Regions from separate parts of the Streptomyces sp. NPDC002055 genome, predicted to be linked through region 2. Evidence: predicted binding sites of a transcription regulator. Region 2 holds the regulator's gene; the other holds the start of a gene.
What was found. The regulator HspR, encoded in region 2, represses chaperone genes until heat shock. The targets are predictions, from matches to a motif close to TTGAGNNNNNNNNNCTCAA.
Positions count from the first base shown of each region.

Region 1: the regulator HspR is predicted to act here: its motif matches at 3,149-3,167, upstream of lon (endopeptidase La).

Region 1 covers NZ_JBEOXS010000022.1:106,077-115,841, forward strand. Annotated here, with positions in the region: gene ABT112_RS16340 (MarR family winged helix-turn-helix transcriptional regulator) at 1-371, opposite strand, end outside; gene lon (endopeptidase La) at 712-3,126, opposite strand; gene ABT112_RS16350 (hypothetical protein) at 3,525-3,941, shown strand; gene ABT112_RS16355 (ATP-binding cassette domain-containing protein) at 3,953-4,762, shown strand; gene ABT112_RS16360 (hypothetical protein) at 4,759-6,060, shown strand; gene ABT112_RS16365 (hypothetical protein) at 6,057-6,674, shown strand; gene ABT112_RS16370 (rhomboid-like protein) at 6,840-7,535, opposite strand; gene ABT112_RS16375 (spermidine synthase family protein) at 7,969-8,682, shown strand; gene ABT112_RS16380 (response regulator transcription factor) at 8,767-9,516, shown strand; gene ABT112_RS16385 (HAMP domain-containing sensor histidine kinase) at 9,513-9,765, shown strand, end outside.
Region 2 covers NZ_JBEOXS010000009.1:171,673-181,437, forward strand. Annotated here, with positions in the region: gene ABT112_RS07995 (SpoIIE family protein phosphatase) at 1-1,717, shown strand, start outside; gene ABT112_RS08000 (heterodisulfide reductase-related iron-sulfur binding cluster) at 1,881-4,172, opposite strand; gene dnaK (molecular chaperone DnaK) at 4,516-6,369, shown strand; gene grpE (nucleotide exchange factor GrpE) at 6,366-7,058, shown strand; gene dnaJ (molecular chaperone DnaJ) at 7,098-8,285, shown strand; gene ABT112_RS08020 (heat shock protein transcriptional repressor HspR) at 8,287-8,763, shown strand; partial or broken gene ABT112_RS08025 (transcriptional regulator) at 8,890-9,765, opposite strand, start outside.

The DNA.
Region 1 (9,765 bases), on a different contig from region 2:
AAGCGGGTGCGGCCCTCGTCGGTGAGCGCCACGAGGGAGGCGCGGCCGTCGGCGGGGTCCGGCTCCCGGACGACCAGACCGAGGTCCTCCAGAGCCCGCAGCTGACGGCTCATCGTGGCCTTGCCGACGCCGAAGTAGCCCGCGAGATCGGTGGCCCGCTGCGCTCCGGCGTCCTCCAGCCGGACGAGCAGCCCGTAGGCGGCCGGTTCGAGGTCGGGGTGGACCGCGCGGGCCATCTCGCCGGAGGAGGCCCGGGCGCGGCGCAGGAAGACCGCCAACTCCCTTTCCAGCGCGAGAAAGGCCTGGTCCCCGCCGTCGGTGCGGTCGGCTCCGGCCGTCTCCTCGGGGCCGCCGGCCCCAGTGTTGTGCACGTCAGCACCCTCTCCGGCTGTCCTCTGCGGGGTTCTCCCCGGGCGGCGGCTGGTGCCGCTCTCCCCAGTATTTCTCAGAAGCGGCAGGGACTGTCATCTGCCCCTTCCGGCCTGGGACCGCTGCTGGGGGCAGGGAACGGCGCCTGGGCGGGCCTGTGGTGCGGCGGCGGTGCGGAACCGGAGGTAGACGAACAGCCGGGCGGCTCGTGCGGCGGCGGGGCTGACCGGAGGCGGACGAACGGCCGCGCGGCGGGACGGGCCGGTGGCACGCGAACGGCCGGGCGGCCCGGTGTTCCCGGGCCGCCCGGCCGCCGCGGTGGTGGCGCCTGCGCCGGAGCCGTTACGCGGCCGCCCGCACCGGGGCCGCCGTGGACTCCAGGGCCAGCTCCATGACCTGACGGACGTCGGAGACGGGGTGGACGTCCAGCTTCTCCAGGATCTCGGCGGGCACCTCGTCGAGGTCGGCCTCGTTCCGCTTGGGGATCACCACGGTGGTGACGCCCGCCCGGTGCGCGGCCAGCAGCTTCTGCTTCACGCCGCCGATGGGCAGCACCCGTCCGGTCAGCGACACCTCGCCGGTCATCGCCACGTCGTCGCGGACCCGGCGGCCGGACAGCAGCGAGGCGAGCGCGGTGGTCATGGTGATGCCCGCGCTCGGCCCGTCCTTGGGCACGGCACCGGCCGGGACGTGCAGGTGCACGCCCCGCTCCTTCAGGTCGCCGACGGGGAGTTCCAGCTCCGCGCCGTGCGAGCGCAGGAAGGAGAGCGCGATCTGCGCCGACTCCTTCATGACGTCACCGAGCTGTCCGGTCAGCGTCAGTCCGCTGCCCCCGGTCTCCGGGTCGGCGAGCGAGGCCTCGACGAAGAGGACGTCGCCGCCCGCCCCGGTGACCGCGAGTCCGGTCGCCACGCCGGGCACCGCGGTGCGCCGCTCGCCCGGGTCCTGGGCGGACTCCGGCACGTGGTGCGGGCGTCCGACGAGCGGCCGCAGGCCGTCCGGGCCGACGGTCAGCGGCAGTTCCTGCTCGCCGAGCTCGTGCCGGGCCGCGACCTTGCGCAGCAGCCGGGCGACGGCCCGCTCCAGGTTCCGCACGCCCGCCTCGCGGGTGTACTCCCCCGCCAGCCGGCGCAGCGCCTCGTCCTCCAGCACCACCTCGCCGGGCTCCAGGCCCGCACGCTCCAGCTGGCGCGGGAGCAGGTGGTCGCGGGCGATGACGACCTTCTCGTCCTCGGTGTAGCCGTCCAGCCGGACCAGTTCCATCCGGTCGAGCAGCGCCTCCGGGATCGCCTCCAGGACGTTGGCGGTGGCCAGGAAGACGACGTCCGACAGGTCGAGCTCGACCTCCAGGTAGTGGTCCCGGAAGGTGTGGTTCTGGGCCGGGTCGAGGACTTCGAGCAGGGCGGCGGCCGGGTCGCCCCGGAAGTCGGACCCCACCTTGTCGATCTCGTCGAGCAGCACCACCGGGTTCATGGCCCCGGCCTCCTTCACGGCGCGGACGATCCGGCCGGGCAGCGCGCCGACGTAGGTGCGCCGGTGGCCGCGGATCTCCGCCTCGTCCCGGACGCCGCCGAGCGCGACCCGGACGAACTTCCGGCCCATCGCGCGGGCGACGCTCTCGCCCAGCGAGGTCTTTCCGACCCCCGGAGGGCCGACGAGGGCGAGGACGGCACCGCCGCGGCGGCCGCCGACGACGCCCAGCCCGCGGTCGGTGCGCCGCTTGCGCACGGCCAGGTACTCGGTGATGCGCTCCTTCACATCGTCGAGGCCGGCGTGGTCGGCGTCGAGGACGGCCTTGGCGCCGGGTATGTCGTACGCGTCCTCGGTCCGCTCGTTCCACGGCAGTTCCAGCACGGTGTCGAGCCAGGTGCGGATCCAGCTGCCCTCGGGGCTCTGGTCGGAGGAGCGCTCCAGCTTGTCGACCTCCTTGAGGGCCGCTTCGCGCACCTTCTCCGGGAGGCCGGCGGCCTCGACCCGGGCCCGGTAGTCGTCGGACTCGTCGTCCGGGTCGCCGCTCAGCTCGGAGAGCTCCTTGCGGACGGCCTCCAGCTGGCGCCGCAGCAGGAACTCCCGCTGCTGCCTGTCGACACCCTCCTGGACGTCCTTGGCGATGGATTCGGCGACGTCCTGCTCGGCGAGGTGCTCGCCGAGCCAGCCGACGGCCAGTCGGAGGCGGGCCACCGGGTCGGTGGTCTCCAGCAGCTGCACCCGCTGCCGCACGGTCAGGAACGGCGAATAGCCGGCGTTGTCGGCGAGCTGGGACACGTCGTCGATCTGCTGCACCCGGTCCACGACCTGCCAGGCGCCGCGCTTGCGCAGCCAGCTGGTGGCGAGGGCCTTGTACTCCTTCATCAGCTCGGTGACGGAGCCCGGCAGCCCCTCGCCGTCGGGGCCGGTGGGAGTGACCTCCTCGACCCGGGTGCCCTCGATCCAGAGGGCGGCGCCGGGCCCGGTGGTCCCGGCCCCCACGCGCACCCGGCTCACGCCGCGGATGAGCGCGCCGGGGTCGCCGTCGGAGAGCCGGCCGACCTGCTCGACGGCGCCGAGGGTGCCGATCCCGGCGTAGGTGCCGTCGACCCGCGGGACCAGCAGCACCTGCGGTTTGCCGCCCCCGGACCGCGCGGCGGCCTGCGCGGCCTCCACCGCGGCCCGCACCTCGGTGTCGGACAGGTCCAGCGGCACCACCATTCCGGGCAGCACGACCTCGTCGTCGAGCGGCAGCACGGGCAGGGTGAGCGGTGTGGACGTCGAAGCCATGATCTCCCCTTAGGCATTCAAGTTGAGCGCTAATGACTCAATGCAGGGAGGGGGCGGGATGTTCCCCGGGCGGCGTTCGCTGTGAGCGATCGACCGCCGGGCTTGCCGGACAGGAGAACCGGCGGGCGGCGCGACTTCTTCCGCCCGGCCGGCGTCATCCACCCTCCAGGACGACACGCGACACGCGACGGGCGACGGGCGACGGGCGACACCGGCCGGGAGGGCGACCGCGGCGGCGCGTGTCAAGAGGGCGCGAGGTAACACGCCGTACAGTGATCATCACCACAATCGATGTATTCACCACGAATCCGTCGCCCTTCCCCATAGATTGGTCCGAGCCGAACAGGTCTTGAACATTCGAGACCAACAGGCCTTACAAAACAGGGGGATTCATGCGCATGACCATGCCGAGCAAGCGGAAGCGAGCGATGGTCGGAGCCGTCGCGGTGCTGGCCCTCGCCGTTCCCGCGGCGAGCGCCGTGGCGGCCGAGATCAGCGGCAGCCGGCTTCCGTTCTCCGTGGCCACCGCGGGCAACAAGGAGGACGGTGACCGCTGGAAGGGCAAGAGCAGCGGCCACGCCAAGGCGTGCGGCGACGTTCCGGTCAACGACACCAGGACGTTCAGCGCGTACATCTATGAGGACCGCAGCTTCCGCCCCGACCCGAAGATAGCCAGCACCTCGCGCAGCTACCGCTCGGGTTACGGCTGTGGCTCGTACAAGGGCACCAGCACCAGCAGCAAGTACTACACCCAGGCCACATGGGCCGGCATTCCCGGCAGCCGCGCCTACGGCTACGTGAACGCCCAGAACTGATCAGGAACGCGGTGTCACTTCTCAACAGCGCCGCCGCGACCGGCTCCGAGCCGGTCGCGGCGGTCGCCGACGTCTCGATGCACTACGGCTCGCTGACCGCGCTGGACCAGGTCTCGCTGGAGTTCCCACCCGGCGTCACCGGACTGCTCGGCCCCAACGGCGCGGGCAAGAGCACCCTGCTCTCCCTGCTGAGCACCGCACGCAGACCCGCCGGTGGCACCGTGACCCTGCTCGGGGAGCAGGCGACGAAGGGCGCCGGGGTGCGGCGCCTGCGCCGGCGGATCGGTGTCCTCCCCCAGCACTTCGGCTTCTACCCGCGCTTCACCGTGCTCGAGTTCACCGAGTACGCGGCATGGCTGCGCAAGGTCCCCGCGGCCGGCCGCCGCGAGGCCGCCCGGGAGGCGCTGCGGCACGTGCAGATGGACCGCCATGCCGACCGCAGGATGGGCGAACTCTCCGGCGGCATGCTGCGGCGCGTCGGTATCGCACAGGCCATGGTCAACAAGCCGGCGCTGGTCCTCCTGGACGAGCCGACCGTCGGACTCGACCCCGCCCAGCGCGTCGGGTTCCGCAGCCTGATCCGGGGACTCGGTGAGCAGTCGGCCGTCGTCATGAGCACGCATCTCGCCGAGGACGTGGCCCACGTGTGCGACCGGGTCGCGGTGCTCCTGGAGGGCACGGTCCGCTTCACCGGCACGGTGTCCGAACTCTGCGCCCTCCCGCACGGGGACGGGAGCGCGGACGACGCGCCCGAGGTGGACGGCGGATCGGTGGAAGCCGGATATCTGCATCTCGCCGGGGCGGAGGCGGTGGGGGCGTGAACCGCATTCTGACGACCGAGATGTGGCGAGGCGAGGCCAAGTGGGTGGCCGCCCTGATGGCGGCCGTCGGTGCCTGGTACTTCGCCTCCGAGGATCCGGCCCAGAGCGACTGGATCGGCTGGTGGACCCAGACCAGCATGAACGTCCAGCTCTTCGGTGTGATCGTGATGGGTTCGGTGATGAGTGGCGTCGCCGCCTGGGGGGCCGGCCGCGACCACCGGCACCGCACCCTGGACTGGGCCGACACCGCCGCACGCAGCGGCTGGACCCGGAACCTGGTGCTCTGGCTCGCCTCCTGGCTGTGGTCGCTGCTGGCCTACGCGGTCTTCACGGCCATCGCCTTCTCGCGAACCGCCGCCATCAGCGACGTCAGCTCACCGGCGTGGACCCCGCTGCTGCTCGGCGCCTCCATGCTGGGGCTGCAGGTCGCCGTCGGCGTGGCCTTCGGCGCGCTGCTGCCGTCCAGGGTGCTCGCTCCCTTCGTGGGCATCGCCTGGTACGGCCTCTTCGTCGGGCTCGCCTTCGCCCCGAAGCACTGGCTGAACCACCTCTTCCCCGCCATCGACGAGCACTGGGACACCACCTTCGCGCCCAGCACCGGCCGACTGCTCACCGCCGCCGTCTGGTGTCTGGCCGCGGGCCTCTGCGCGCTCGCGATTCCCGCGCTGAAGAGGCGGTCGGCGCTCGGCCGCCAGGCTCCCGCGCTGATCGCCCTGACCGTCGTCGCCGCCACGGCGGGCACCGCACTCGTCGTCCTCCCGCCTCCGGCACGCGACTCCTTCTGGGCGAAGCCCGCGCCGCAGCCCGCGCGTCCCGTCTGCGCCACCAGCGGGCGCACCACGGCATGCCTGTGGCCCGACGACCGCCACCTCCTCCCCCGGGTGAACGCGGCGGTGAAACGGCTCGACTCCGGGCTGGGGAAGCTCTCGGGATTCAACCGCGCCTTCTACGCCACCGGTCTGGACCTGCCGAGGGGCCACACCGCGGAGCTGCCGCTGAGCTCCCCCTCCGAAAGTGAAAGCGACCTCGCCGACTCCCTGTTCAGCGCCGCGCTGCCGCAGCCGGCGGGCGGCTGCGAGCCCCACATCCTGAAGTCGATCGGCGGCTACCCGGACACCTTCCTCTTCGAAGCGGCGGTGCGCAGCCGGGCCGGCGCGCCGAGCGAGTACTACGGCGAGCGGTTCGGGAAGGCCCTCGAAAGGATCAACAAGGCACCGTCCGCCGAGCGCGACGCCTGGATCGAGGGCGCCGCGACACGGATCCGCGGCTGCCGGCCCGTCCCGTCGGTCCCGCGGTGAACGCCGCCGTCGCCGTCGCGCGCAGCCGGGGGCTGCCCCGGGCGGCCGGGATCTGCCTCGTCCTGGCCTTGCTGGCGAGCGGGTTCGTGGGGCAGCGGCTCGCGGTGCCCGAGCTGCGCTACCTGTCCGACTTCAGCGTGCCGGTGGCGGAGCTGGTGCCCATCGCCCACGCGGTGCTCCTCGCGACCACGCTCTTCTCCCCGATGGCGGACCTCGAGTGGACGGCGGCGCAGCCCATGCGCCGCCACCGGGCGGTCCATCTGCTGACGCTGCTGGTGCTGGCGGTGGGGCTGTGCGCTCTTCCCCTGGCCGCCGGGGCGCCGGTGCCGGTGTTCGCCGCGGCGGTGCGCAACGCCGTGGGCTATCTCGGGCTCGGCATGATCAGTGCGCGGCTCTTCGGGAGCGGGCTGGCCTGGCTGCTGCCTCTCGGCATGTTCGGTCCCACCCTGTTCCTCGGCGTGGGGCCGAACAACACCCCCGAAGCCTGGGCCTGGTCCATCCAGCCGGCCCACGACGTCCCGGCCGGGGTGGCCGCGGCCGTTCTGTGGGCCGTGGGGCTGGTGCTGGCCGCCACGGGGTCCCCCCGCCGCACGGAGCGGGCCGAGCAGCAGTGACCGCCTGCGGCTGAAGCCGGCTCCGCCCCGAGCGGCATCCCGGTACGGCGCCGGCCCGGCCACCCGTTGCGGCCGGGGCGGCATCAGCAAAAGTGGAGGGCGGGCCGAGAGCCGACGGGTCCCGGCCCGAGGCGAGGCGGCCGGGAACGGGTGACACCCGGGCGCCTACCGGGCCGCCCCGTCCCGGCCGGACGCGGCCGCCCGCGGCGCCGTCCCGGGACCGCACGGCGGCCGGGCGCCGGCCGCATTCCGCTCCTCCTCCCACCCGCGCACCACCGGCCAGCAGGCGACCCCGGTCAGCAGGGCCAGCAGGTGCCCCCAGTTGCTGAGCGGGCTGGCGAGTTCGGCCAGGTCCTGGGCGAGGGCCACCCCGGCGACGCTCAGCACGGCCCAGCGCAGCCGGGGCCGCAGGAGTCCGGCGAGCGCGCCGAGGCCGCCGAGCACGCCGAAGCTGATGCCGTAGTCCAGCCGGTGGAGCGAGCTCTCCGGCAGCCGGCCGGCGGCGACCGCGAAGGCGACCGGCACTTCGGTGAGCAGGGTGGCCAGGACATGACCGAGGAGGAAGACGGCCACGGTGCGCGGCGCGCCGAGCCGTCGTTCCAGCGCGGTGAGCACGAGCAGGAAACAGACCGGGTACGGGGAGAGCACCGGGCCCGCGATCCACAGCGCGCTGGCGACGAGGACCAGCAGCGGGTGGTGCGCCAGATGCTCGACGTCGGTGCTGGACTCCCGGAGCAGCCGGTGGACCAGGTCCGGGTCGGCCCGGTCGGCGAAGACCGAGGTGCCGGTGAGCACCAGGGCGTAGCAGAAGGTGAAGGGGGTGCCGGCCGGCGTCGGCAGCCACCGCAGCAGCCGCCCCACCCGGTCCGCGGACGGCCACCCCGGCAGCCGACGCCCCCATCGGTCCGCCGAGAGCCACCCCGGCAGCCGTCGCCCCCGCCGGTCCGCCGAGAGCCACCCCGTCGGCCGCCCCCGCCGGTCCGCGGGCGGCCGGCGCGGCAGCCGGCGCCCCGTCCGGGCCGCTTCCGGGCCGGGCGGGGTGCTCGCGTCCGCCGGGCTCGTCCGGTCCCGGCCGAAGCCCCCGCACCTCACGTCTATGAGATACCTCACTCCGGACAACCGGGTGGCGCCAGAAATCATCCGCCCCCGGCGGCACCGGGCCGCTCGCTACGCTGATGGGTGCATCCGGGTGACCCGGCGGCGTACGCGGCGCCGGGAGCAGGCTCGCTGCGGGCACTCCGCCCGTCCGGGCACCCGGCGCCGAGCAGCCCGCAGCGAGAGGAATCCGTCAGCCATGCCCCTGCCGATGCCGACGACACCGACCGAGGGCGACTCCGGGCCGGTCACGGTCGACCGCCGGGAGGGCCCGTACGGCGAGGTGGTGCTGCGGCGGCGCGGCGGCCACTTCGAGATCATCGCCAACGGCTGCTTCCTGATGGACACCTCCGACGGGCGCTCCGAACGGCTGCTGATCGACGCCGCGCTCGCCGCACTGCCCGACGGCCGCCCGTCGCCCACCGTGCTCATCGGGGGCCTCGGCGTGGGATTCTCCCTGGTCAGGGCCGCAGAGGAGCCCCGCTGGGGGCGCATCCGGGTCGTCGAGCGCGAGCCGGCGGTGATCGACTGGCACCGCGCGGGGCCCCTGGCGCGGATCTCCGCTCCGGCGCTGGCGGACCCGCGCACCGAGATCCTCCGTGCCGACCTCGTCGGCCATGTGCACGGCACCGACGGGCCCGCCGACCGGTACGACGCGCTGTGCCTGGACATCGACAACGGCCCCGACTGGACGGTCACCGAGGACAACGACGGCCTCTACGGACCGGCGGGCCTGGCGGCCTGCCGGGAGCGGCTGACGCCGGGCGGGGTGCTCGCGGTGTGGTCGGCCCAGCCCTCCGCGGCGTTCGAGGACGCGTTGCGCAATGCCGGGTTCGTGGATGTACGGACCGAAGAGATCCCGGTTGCCCGGGGCGTCCCGGACGCCGTTCATCTCGCCGTTCGCCCTGCGTAGCCGAGGCCCGCGCGCTGCCCGTACCCTGCTCCCAGCAGCGACCGGGCCGGTACGGCACGGGGAAACCTCGCAGGGGCAGGGACGATGGAGCAGACACACAACGGCGCGCTCGGCGGCGCGACGCCCACTCCGGGCGCCCAGCGCCGGATCCTCGTGGTCGAGGACGATGCGACCATCGTGGACGCCATCGCGGTCCGGCTGCGCGCCGAGGGATTCCAGGTGCAGACGGCCATGGACGGCCCCGCCGCCGTGGACACCGCCGAGGCCTGGCAGCCCGATCTACTGGTCCTCGATGTGATGCTGCCCGGCTTCGACGGGCTGGAGGTGTGCCGCCGGGTGCAGGCGGCGCGGCCGGTGCCGGTGCTGATGCTCACCGCCCGCGACGACGAGACCGACATGCTGGTGGGCCTCGGCGTCGGCGCGGACGACTACATGACGAAGCCTTTCTCCATGCGGGAGCTGGCCGCCCGGGTGCACGTCCTGCTGCGCCGGGTGGAGCGGGCCACGCAGGCCGCGACCACCCCGCGGACCGGGATCCTGCGCTTCGGCGAGCTGGAGATCGACCACGCGCAGCGCCGGGTGCGGGTCCGGGGCGAGGACGTGCACCTCACCCCGACCGAGTTCGACCTGCTGGTGTGCCTGGCCAACACGCCGCGCGCGGTGCTCTCCCGGGAGCAGCTGCTGGCCGAGGTGTGGGACTGGGCGGACGCCTCGGGCACCAGAACCGTCGACAGTCACATCAAGGCGCTGCGGCGCAAGATCGGCGCGGAGCGGATCCGCACCGTGCACGGTGTGGGCTACGCGCTCGAGACCCCGGCCGCCCCGGCCCCGTGAACAGGCGCCCGCCGGACCCGACGCGGCCCGGCCCGCTGCACCGGCTGTGGGAGGCGCTGCGGCCGCTGGACCCCTACCGCTCGGTCAAGGCCGCGCTGGGAGCGCTGGTCATCGCCTCGGTGACCATCACCACCCTGCTGGTCTTCGTCTCCATCCACACGGCGACCGAGCTCCGGATCGTCACCATCTTCTCCATCATCGCCACCATGCTGATCACGCAGTTCGTGGCGCACGGCCTGACCTCGCCGC
Region 2 (9,765 bases):
GGCCGACAGCGCCCGGAAGCGGCTCAAGCTGCTCTACGACGCGGGGGTGCGGATCGGCACCAGCCTGGACGTGGTGCGCACCTGCGAGGAGCTGGCGGAGTTCGCGGTGCCCCGGTTCGCCGACTTCGTCACCATCGACCTGGTGGACCCCGTGCTGCACGGCGAGGAGCCGACCGGCAACGGCACGGACATGCGCCGCACGGCGACCAGCGGCATCCGGGAGGACCACCCGCTCTACCCGCTCGGCCGGCTCATCCACTTCGTCCCGTCCACCCCGCAGGCCTGGGGGTTCTCCAGCGGGCAGGCGGTCATGGAGCCGGACCTCACCGCGTTCGGGGGCTGGCAGGAACAGGACCCCGAGCGGGCCCGGCGGATCGTCGACTTCGGCATCCACTCGATGATCACCGTCCCGCTGCGGGCCCGGGGCGTGGTGCTGGGGATGGCCAGCTTCTGGCGCGCCGAGAAGCCCGAGCCGTTCGAGGAGGACGACCTGTCGCTGGCGGAGGAGCTGGTGGCGCGGGCGGCGGTCAGCGTCGACAACGCCCGCCGCTACACCCGCGAGCACACCATGGCCGTGACCCTCCAGCGCAGCCTGCTGCCCCGCACCCTGCCCGACCAGACCGCGCTCGACGTCGCCTACCGCTACCTCCCGGCGCAGGCCGGGGTGGGCGGCGACTGGTTCGACGTCATCCCGCTGCCGGGGGCGCGGGTGGCGCTGGTCGTCGGGGACGTCGTGGGGCACGGGCTGCACGCCACCGCGACGATGGGCCGGCTGCGCACCGCGATCAACAACTTCTGCACCCTCGACATGCCGCCCGACGAGCTCCTCTTCCACCTCGACGAGCTCGTGGCCCGGATCGACCAGGACGAGGCCCAGGAGGGCGGCGGCGAGGCGATCACCGGGGCCACCTGCCTGTACGCGATCTACGACCCGGTCTCGCGGACCTGCACCGCCGCCCGGGCCGGACACCCGCCGCCCGCCGTGGTGCACCCCGACGGCAGCGTGGACTTCCCGGAGCTGCCCAGCGGGCCGCCGCTGGGCCTGGGCGGCATGCCGTTCGAGACGGGCGAGCTGCGGCTGCCGGAGGACTCCCGGCTGGTGCTCTACACCGACGGGCTCATCGAGGACCGCGACCGGGACATCGACGAGGGCCTGGAGCTGCTGCGCACCGCCCTGTCCGGCCATCCGGAGCGGAGCCCGGAGGACACCTGTGACGCGGTACTCGAAGCGCTGATGCCGGACCGGCCGGTGGACGACATCGCGCTGATCGTCGCCCGGACGCACATCGTCCCGGAGGACCAGGTCGCCGAGTGGGACGTCCCGTCCGACCCGTCCGCGGTCGCCCGGGTGCGGGCGGATGTGACCCGGAAGCTGGGGGAGTGGGAGGTGGACGAGGACATGGTGTTCACCACGGAGCTCATCCTCAGCGAGCTGATCACCAACGCCATCCGCTACGCCACCGGCCCGATCCGGGTGCGGCTGCTCCGCGACCGCACTCTGATCTGCGAGGTCTCCGACACCAGCAACACCTCGCCGCATCTGCGGCGGGCGGCCACCACGGACGAGGGCGGCCGGGGGCTCTTCCTCGTCGCCCAGTTCGCCGAGCGGTGGGGCACGCGCTACATCGCCCAAGGCAAGATCATCTGGACCGAGCTGCCGCTCCAGGGCGGTGCCCGGCAGATCATGCCCTTCGACCTGGAGGCGGAGGAGCTGTAAGGGCATCTTGGGCCCGGCACCCCGACGGCCCCGGCACCCCCGTCCCCCTTCCTCCGGAAACGCCGACGGCCGGCCCCGCGCGATGCGGGACCGGCCGTCGGTGTTCTCCGGAGAGAGGCGGGGGACGCCGTCGGGCCCTCGGGCCGTACCGGCGTCTCCCCGGCTACTTCACCGGCTCGGGCTCCGGCTCGTCCGCCGGCTCGGCGTCGCCCGCCGGGTCGGCCGGCGGGGTCTTCACCGAGTCCAGGAGCAGCTGGGCCACATCCACGACCTGGAGCGACTCCTTGGCCTTGCCGTCGTTCTTCTTGCCGTTGACCGAGTCGGTCAGCATGACGAGGCAGAACGGGCAGGCGGTGGAGACGATGTCCGGGTTGAGGGACAGCGCCTCGTCCACGCGCTCGGTGTTGATGCGCTTGCCGATCCGCTCCTCCATCCACATGCGCGCACCGCCGGCGCCGCAGCAGAAGCCCCGCTCCTTGTGGCGGTGCATCTCCTCGTTGCGCAGGCCCGGCACCTTGGCGATGATCTCGCGCGGCGGCGTGTAGACCTTGTTGTGGCGGCCCAGGTAGCAGGGGTCGTGGTAGGTGATCAGACCCTCGACCGGGGTGACCGGGATCAGCTTGCCCTCGTCCACCAGGTGCTGGAGCAGCTGGGTGTGGTGGATGACCTCGTACTCGCCGCCGAGCTGCGGGTACTCGTTGGCGATGGTGTTGAAGCAGTGCGGGCAGGTCGCGACGATCTTCTTCTTGGACTTCTCGACCGTCACGCCCTCGTCACCCGCGGCGGAGCCGCTGTCGGACGGAGTTTCGCCGAACGCCATGTTCAGCATCTCGACGTTCTGCTGGCCGAGCTGCTGGAACAGGAACTCGTTGCCCAGACGGCGGGCGGAGTCACCGGTGCACGCCTCGTCGCCGCCCATGATCGCGAACTTGACGCCCGCGATGTGCAGCAGCTCCGCGAAGGCCTTGGTGGTCTTCTTGGCGCGGTCCTCCAGGGCGCCGGCGCAGCCGACCCAGTAGAGGTAGTCGACCTCGGTGAGGTCCTCGATGTCCTTGCCGACGACCGGGACCTCGAAGTCGACCTCCTTGGTCCACTCCAGCCGCTGCTTCTTGGCCAGGCCCCAGGGGTTGCCCTTCTTCTCCAGGTTCTTGAGCATCGTCCCGGCCTCGCTCGGGAAGGACGACTCGATCATCACCTGGTAGCGGCGCATGTCGACGATGTGGTCGATGTGCTCGATGTCCACCGGGCACTGCTCGACGCAGGCGCCGCAGGTGGTGCAGGACCAGAGGACGTCCGGGTCGATGACGCCGTTCTCCTCCAGGGTCCCGATCAGCGGGCGCTCGGCCTCGGCCAGGGCCGCCGCCGGAACGTCCTTGAGCTGCTCCGCGGTGGCCTTCTCCTCGCCCTCGGCGTCCTTGCCGCCGCCCGCGAGCAGGTACGGCGCCTTGGCGTGCGCGTGGTCGCGCAGCGACATGATGAGCAGCTTCGGGGAGAGCGGCTTGCCGGTGTTCCAGGCGGGGCACTGCGACTGGCAGCGGCCGCACTCGGTGCAGGTGGAGAAGTCGAGGATGCCCTTCCAGGAGAAGTGCTCGACCTGGGAGACGCCGAACTGGTCGTCCTCGCCCGGGTCCTCGAAGTCGATCGGCTTGCCGCCGGAGACCATCGGCTGGAGCGCGCCGAGCGCCACGTCGCCGTCCGCCTCGCGCTTGAACCAGATGTTGGGGAAGGCCAGGAAGCGGTGCCAGGCCACGCCCATGTCGGTCTTGAGCGAGACCGTGATCATCCAGATGAAGGACGTCGCGATCTTGACCAGCGCGAAGAAGTAGGTGAGGTTCTGCAGGGTGCCCAGGCTCAGGCCCTTGAAGAACGCGACCAGCGGGTACGAGATGAAGAACGCCGGCTCGTAGTGGTCCACGCCGTGCTGGGCGCCCTCCAGGGCGTGCAGCGTGACGATGCAGATGCCGACGATGAGGATGACGGTCTCGACGAAGTAGGCCTGGCCGGTGTTGGAGCCCGCGAACCGGGACTTGCGGCCGGCCCTGCCGGGCCTGCTCATCTGGCGGATGACGATCAGGGTCACGATGCCGACCGTCGTCAGGGTGCCGATCAGCTCGACGAACATCTCCCACGGCAGCCAGTCGCCGATGAACGGGATCAGCCAGTCGGCCTGGAAGAGCTGGCCGATGGCGTTGACGATCGTCAGGAGCAGCGAGAAGAAGCCCACCGCCACGAACCAGTGCGCCACGCCGACGACGCCCCAGCGGTTCATCCGGGTGTGGCCGAGGAACTCCTTGACCACGGTGATGGTGCGCTGCGTGGGGTCGTCCGTGCGGGAACCGGCGGGTACGGGCTGGCCGAGCCGTACGAAGCGGTAGATCTGCAGGATGGCACGGCCGAACAGCGCGACGCCGACCGCGATTAGGACCAGCGACACAATGATCGCGGCGAGTTGCATTAGGGGGCTCCTCGGGCCTGCGAGAGCTGTCTGGGAGGCTGTGTCCCCCTGCGGGCGGGCACCGGGACCCCAGACTTACTAAGCGGTAACTTTTCCAGTCTTGCTGACATTACCCAGGATCGCAGGCCGCATGAAGCCGCCCGGCCGGTGATCTGCGTCGCCCAGGCAACCCTTCGCTGCCGCCGCCGGCCCCGGCCGCCCCGCCCCGCGGACCCCGCCATTCCGGCCGTGACATGCCATCCCGCATAAGACTTGAGTAAGGGTGACTCAGGTCTGTTGACAGGGAAAAGTGGATCATGCACGCTTGAGTCTGTTCCGCTCAAGTCCTCTGGAGGAAGCGATCATGGCACGTGCGGTCGGCATCGACCTGGGTACGACGAACTCCGTCGTCAGTGTTCTCGAAGGCGGTGAGCCCACCGTCATCACCAACGCCGAGGGCGCCAGGACCACGCCGTCTGTTGTGGCCTTCGCCAAGAACGGCGAGGTGCTCGTGGGCGAGGTCGCGAAGCGCCAGGCGGTCACCAACGTCGACAGGACCATCCGGTCGGTCAAGCGCCACATGGGCACCGACTGGAAGATCGACCTGGACGGCAAGGACTTCAACCCGCAGCAGATGTCTGCGTTCATTCTGCAGAAGCTGAAGCGGGACGCCGAGTCCTACCTCGGTGAGAAGGTCGCGGACGCGGTCATCACCGTCCCGGCCTACTTCAACGACTCCGAGCGCCAGGCCACCAAGGAGGCCGGCGAGATCGCGGGTCTCAACGTTCTGCGCATTGTCAACGAGCCGACCGCGGCCGCCCTCGCCTACGGGCTGGAGAAGGACGACCAGACCATTCTGGTCTTCGACCTCGGCGGCGGCACCTTCGACGTCTCGCTGCTCGAGATCGGCGACGGCGTGGTGGAGGTCAAGGCCACCAACGGTGACAACCACCTCGGTGGTGACGACTGGGACCAGCGCGTCGTCGACTACCTGGTCGAGCAGTTCAAGAACGGCCACGGCGTCGACCTGGCCAAGGACAAGATGGCTCTCCAGCGCCTCCGTGAGGCCGCGGAGAAGGCGAAGATCGAGCTGTCCTCGTCCACCGAGACCACGATCAACCTGCCCTACATCACGGCGTCCGCCGAGGGCCCGCTGCACCTGGACGAGAAGCTCACCCGGGCCCAGTTCCAGCAGCTCACCTCGGACCTGCTCGAGCGCTGCAAGACCCCGTTCCACAACGTCATCAAGGACGCCGGCATCCAGCTGTCCGAGATCGACCACGTGGTCCTCGTCGGTGGCTCCACCCGGATGCCCGCCGTCGCCGAGCTCGTCCGCGACCTGACCGGCGGCAAGGACGCCAACAAGGGCGTCAACCCGGACGAGGTCGTCGCCATCGGCGCCGCCCTGCAGGCCGGCGTGCTCAAGGGCGAGGTCAAGGACGTCCTGCTGCTCGACGTCACCCCGCTGTCCCTCGGTATCGAGACCAAGGGCGGCATCATGACGAAGCTCATCGAGCGCAACACCACGATCCCGACCAAGCGCTCCGAGATCTTCACGACGGCCGAGGACAACCAGCCGTCCGTGCAGATCCAGGTCTACCAGGGCGAGCGCGAGATCGCGGCGTACAACAAGAAGCTCGGGATGTTCGAGCTCACCGGCCTCCCGCCGGCCCCGCGCGGCGTCCCGCAGGTCGAGGTCACCTTCGACATCGACGCCAACGGCATCATGCACGTCGCCGCGAAGGACCTCGGCACGGGCAAGGAGCAGCGGATGACCGTCACCGGTGGCTCCGCGCTGCCGAAGGACGACATCGACCGCATGATGCGCGAGGCCGAGCAGTACGCGGAGGAGGACCACAAGCGCCGCGAGGCCGCCGAGACCCGCAACCAGGCCGAGCAGCTCGTCTACCAGACGGACAAGTTCCTCAAGGACAACGAGGAGAAGGTCCCGGGCGACGTCAAGACCGAGGTCGAGACCGCGCTCACCGAGCTGAAGGAGAAGCTCGAGGGCGACGACACCGCCGAGATCCGCACCGCGACCGAGAAGGTCGCCGCGGTGAGCCAGAAGCTGGGCCAGGCGATGTACGCCAACGCCCCGGCGGACGGCGCGGGCGCGGCCGGTGCCGGTGCCGAGGGCGACGGTGAGGCGAAGGCCGACGACGACGTCGTCGACGCCGAGATCGTCGACGAGGAGAAGCCGAAGGGCGGTGCCGCGTGACGGAGGAGACCCCGGGCTTCGACGAGCAGCCCGACGGCTCTCCCTCCTCGCCTCCCTTCGAGGAGGGGTCCGCCGCCGCGCAGGGTCCGCACGCCGCGGGCCGGGACGGCGCGAAGGCCGACGGGTCCGCCGACCAGGCGGGCCCGGCGGCCCCGGCGGGGGACGAGCTGCAGACCGTGGGCCTGCAGGCGCAGCTGGACCAGGTGCGGACGGCGCTCAACGAGCGCACGGCCGACCTCCAGCGCCTCCAGGCCGAGTACCAGAACTACCGCCGCCGGGTGGAGCGGGACCGGATAACGGTCAAGGAGATCGCCGCGGCGAACCTCCTGACCGAGCTGCTTCCGGTGCTCGACGACATCGGCCGGGCGCGGGAGCACGGTGAGCTGGTCGGCGGCTTCAAGTCGGTCGCCGAATCGGTGGAGGCCACGGCCGCCAAGATGGGGCTGCAGCAGTTCGGCAAGGAGGGCGAGCCCTTCGACCCGCTGATCCACGAGGCCCTGATGCACAGTTATGCGCCCGACGTCACCGAGACGACGTGCGTGTCGATCCTCCAGCCGGGGTATCGCATCGGCGAGCGGACGATCCGTCCCGCACGGGTCGCCGTGGCCGAGCCGCAGCCCGGAGCGTCGCCCAAGGGCGACGGGGGCGACGGGCCGGACGAGGAGAGCGGTGGCCCGGACGAGGGCTGACGCAGCAACAGGGACAGCAGGAGAGGAGGGGCGTCGGGAATGAGCCTGAGCAGGGACTTGCTGGAAAAGGACCTCTACAAGGTTCTCGGCGTCCCCAAGGACGCCACCGAGGCGGAGATCAAGAAGGCGTACCGGAAGCTCGCCCGCGAGTACCACCCGGACGCCAACAAGAACGACGCCAAGGCCGAGGAGCGCTTCAAGGAGATCTCCGAGGCCAACGACGTCCTGGCCGACGCCAAACGCCGCAAGGAGTACGACGAGGCGCGCGCGCTCTTCGGCAACGGAGGGTTCCGTGCCGGTCCGGGCGCGGGCGGCTCCGGCAACTTCAACTTCGACCTGGGCGACCTCTTCGGAGGCGCCCAGGGCGGGGGCGGAGCGGGCGCGGGCGGCTTCGGCGGCGGCGGAATCGGTGACGTCTTCGGGGGACTGTTCAACCGCGGGGGCCCCGGCACCCGCACCCAGCCGCGCCGCGGCCAGGACGTCGAGTCCGAGGTGACGCTCAGCTTCACCGAGGCGGTCGACGGGGCCACGGTCCCGCTGAGGATGTCCAGCTCGGCCGCGTGCAAGGCCTGTTCGGGCACCGGCGACAGAAACGGTACTCCTCGGGTGTGCCCGACCTGTGTCGGCACCGGTCAGGTCAGCCGCGGCGGCGGTGGCGGCTTCTCCCTCACCGACCCGTGCGTGGAGTGCCGCGGCCGCGGGCTGATCGCCCAGGATCCGTGCGAGACCTGCAAGGGCAGCGGGCGCGCCACCAGCTCCCGCACCATGCAGGTGCGGATCCCGGCGGGGGTCGCCGACGGCCAGCGCATCCGGCTGCGCGGCAAGGGCGCGCCGGGCGAGCGCGGCGGGCCCAACGGCGATCTGTACGTCGTGGTGAACGTCGATCCGCACCCGGCCTTCGGCCGCAAGGGCGACAACCTCACCGTCACCGTGCCCGTCACCTACCCGGAGGCGGCGCTCGGCGGCGAGGTCAAGGTGCCCACCCTCGGCGGCCCGCCGGTCACGCTCAAGCTGCCGGCCGGGACGCCCAACGGGCGCACCATGCGTGCCCGCGGCAAGGGCGCGGTCCGCAAGGACGGCACCCGCGGCGACCTGCTGGTCACCGTGGAGGTCAGCGTCCCCAAGGACCTCGGCGACGAGGCGAGGGAAGCGCTGGAGGCCTTCGCCGAGGCCACCGCGGGGGAGGACCCGCGGGCCGAGCTGTTCCAGGCCGCGAAGGGAGCATGAGATGGACGGCCGAGGATTGCCCGGAGGCAGGGGCGGCAGGAGCCGCAACCCCTACGAGCTGACCGACGAATCGCCCGTCTACGTCATCTCGGTCGCCGCTCAGCTCTCGGGTCTGCACCCGCAGACCCTGCGGCAGTACGACCGGCTGGGCCTGGTCTCCCCGGACCGCACGGCGGGCCGGGGCCGGCGCTACTCGGCCCGGGACATCGAGCTGCTCCGACAGGTGCAGGAGCTGTCCCAGGACGAGGGCATCAACCTCGCCGGCATCAAGCGCATCATCGAACTGGAGAACCAGGTGACGGCGCTCCAGCAGCGGGTCGCCGAGCTCCAGCAGGCGGTCGAGGGCGCGGCGGCGGCCATCCAGCAGCGCGAGGCCGCGGTGCACGCCTCGTACCGCCGGGACCTGGTGCCGTACCAGGACGTCCAGCAGACCAGCGCGCTGGTGGTCTGGCGGCCGAAGCCGAAGCGCTCGGAGTAGCGGGCGCCGGACAGCACGACAGGGGCCGGGAGGACGATCGTTCCTCCCGGCCCCTGTGTCATGCGCCGTGTCATGCGCCGTGTCATGTGCCGTGTCGTGTGCCGCCGGGCGGGCCCGGCGGCGGTGCTACTGCTCCGACTCGTTGCGGATCCACTCGTTGCCGCCCAGCGGGTAGTCGTAGTGCGGACTGCCGCCCGTGCCGCTGGTGCGGAACGGCTTGCCGTGGTCGTCGATCCGCACCGTGCCCTGCCGGTCGCCGCTGGACCAGCGGAGCTCCAGATACCAGCTCACGTCGTGGGTCTGGGTGCCGGCGAGCACGTAGAAGACCTCGGGGTCGGACTCACTGACCTTGTACGGGAAGTCGCGCTGCCCGTCCCGCGGCGAGGTCTGGGGGCGGCCGGCGTCGAGGTCGACGCCGAACGAGCGGGTGACGACGTCACCGCCGCAGCCGACGCCCATGCTGTACACGTTCCGGTCCAGCGGTGCCCGGCTGCTCACCACATGGACGTCCAGGCCCTGCACCACCACGGTGTCCTTCCCGGTGCCCTGGACGGTGAGTTCGACGAGCTGGTCACCGGCGGAGACGGCGTCCAGCGACCGCACCCACCGCGGGGCATCCTGCTCGCCGGGCGGCGGTCCCACGTCGTCCGGCGAGCGGTCCACCAGGTACTTCCGGCTGCACGGGGGGTTCTCCCAGGCGTAGGGGCGGGTGGCCACCGTCACCGAGGCCGGGGCCGAGGAAGGGCTGGTGCCGGCGGACGGGGGATCCGCCGGCGAGCCCGGGACCGGGCCGTCCTCGCCGCCCTTGCCGCGGGACGCCGACACGCTCGGCTTCGCGGAGCGCGAGGGGGACGCGGAGGGAGAGGTCGTGGCCCGGGGCGGCTCGTCGTCGGAGACGGTGTCGTTGCCGACGGGGGCGCTGCCCGCGGGCCGGCCGATCTCGGGGTCCGAGATCTGGCCGACGACGAGCCCGGCGGCTCCGAGGAGCGCGGCGGCGGCAGC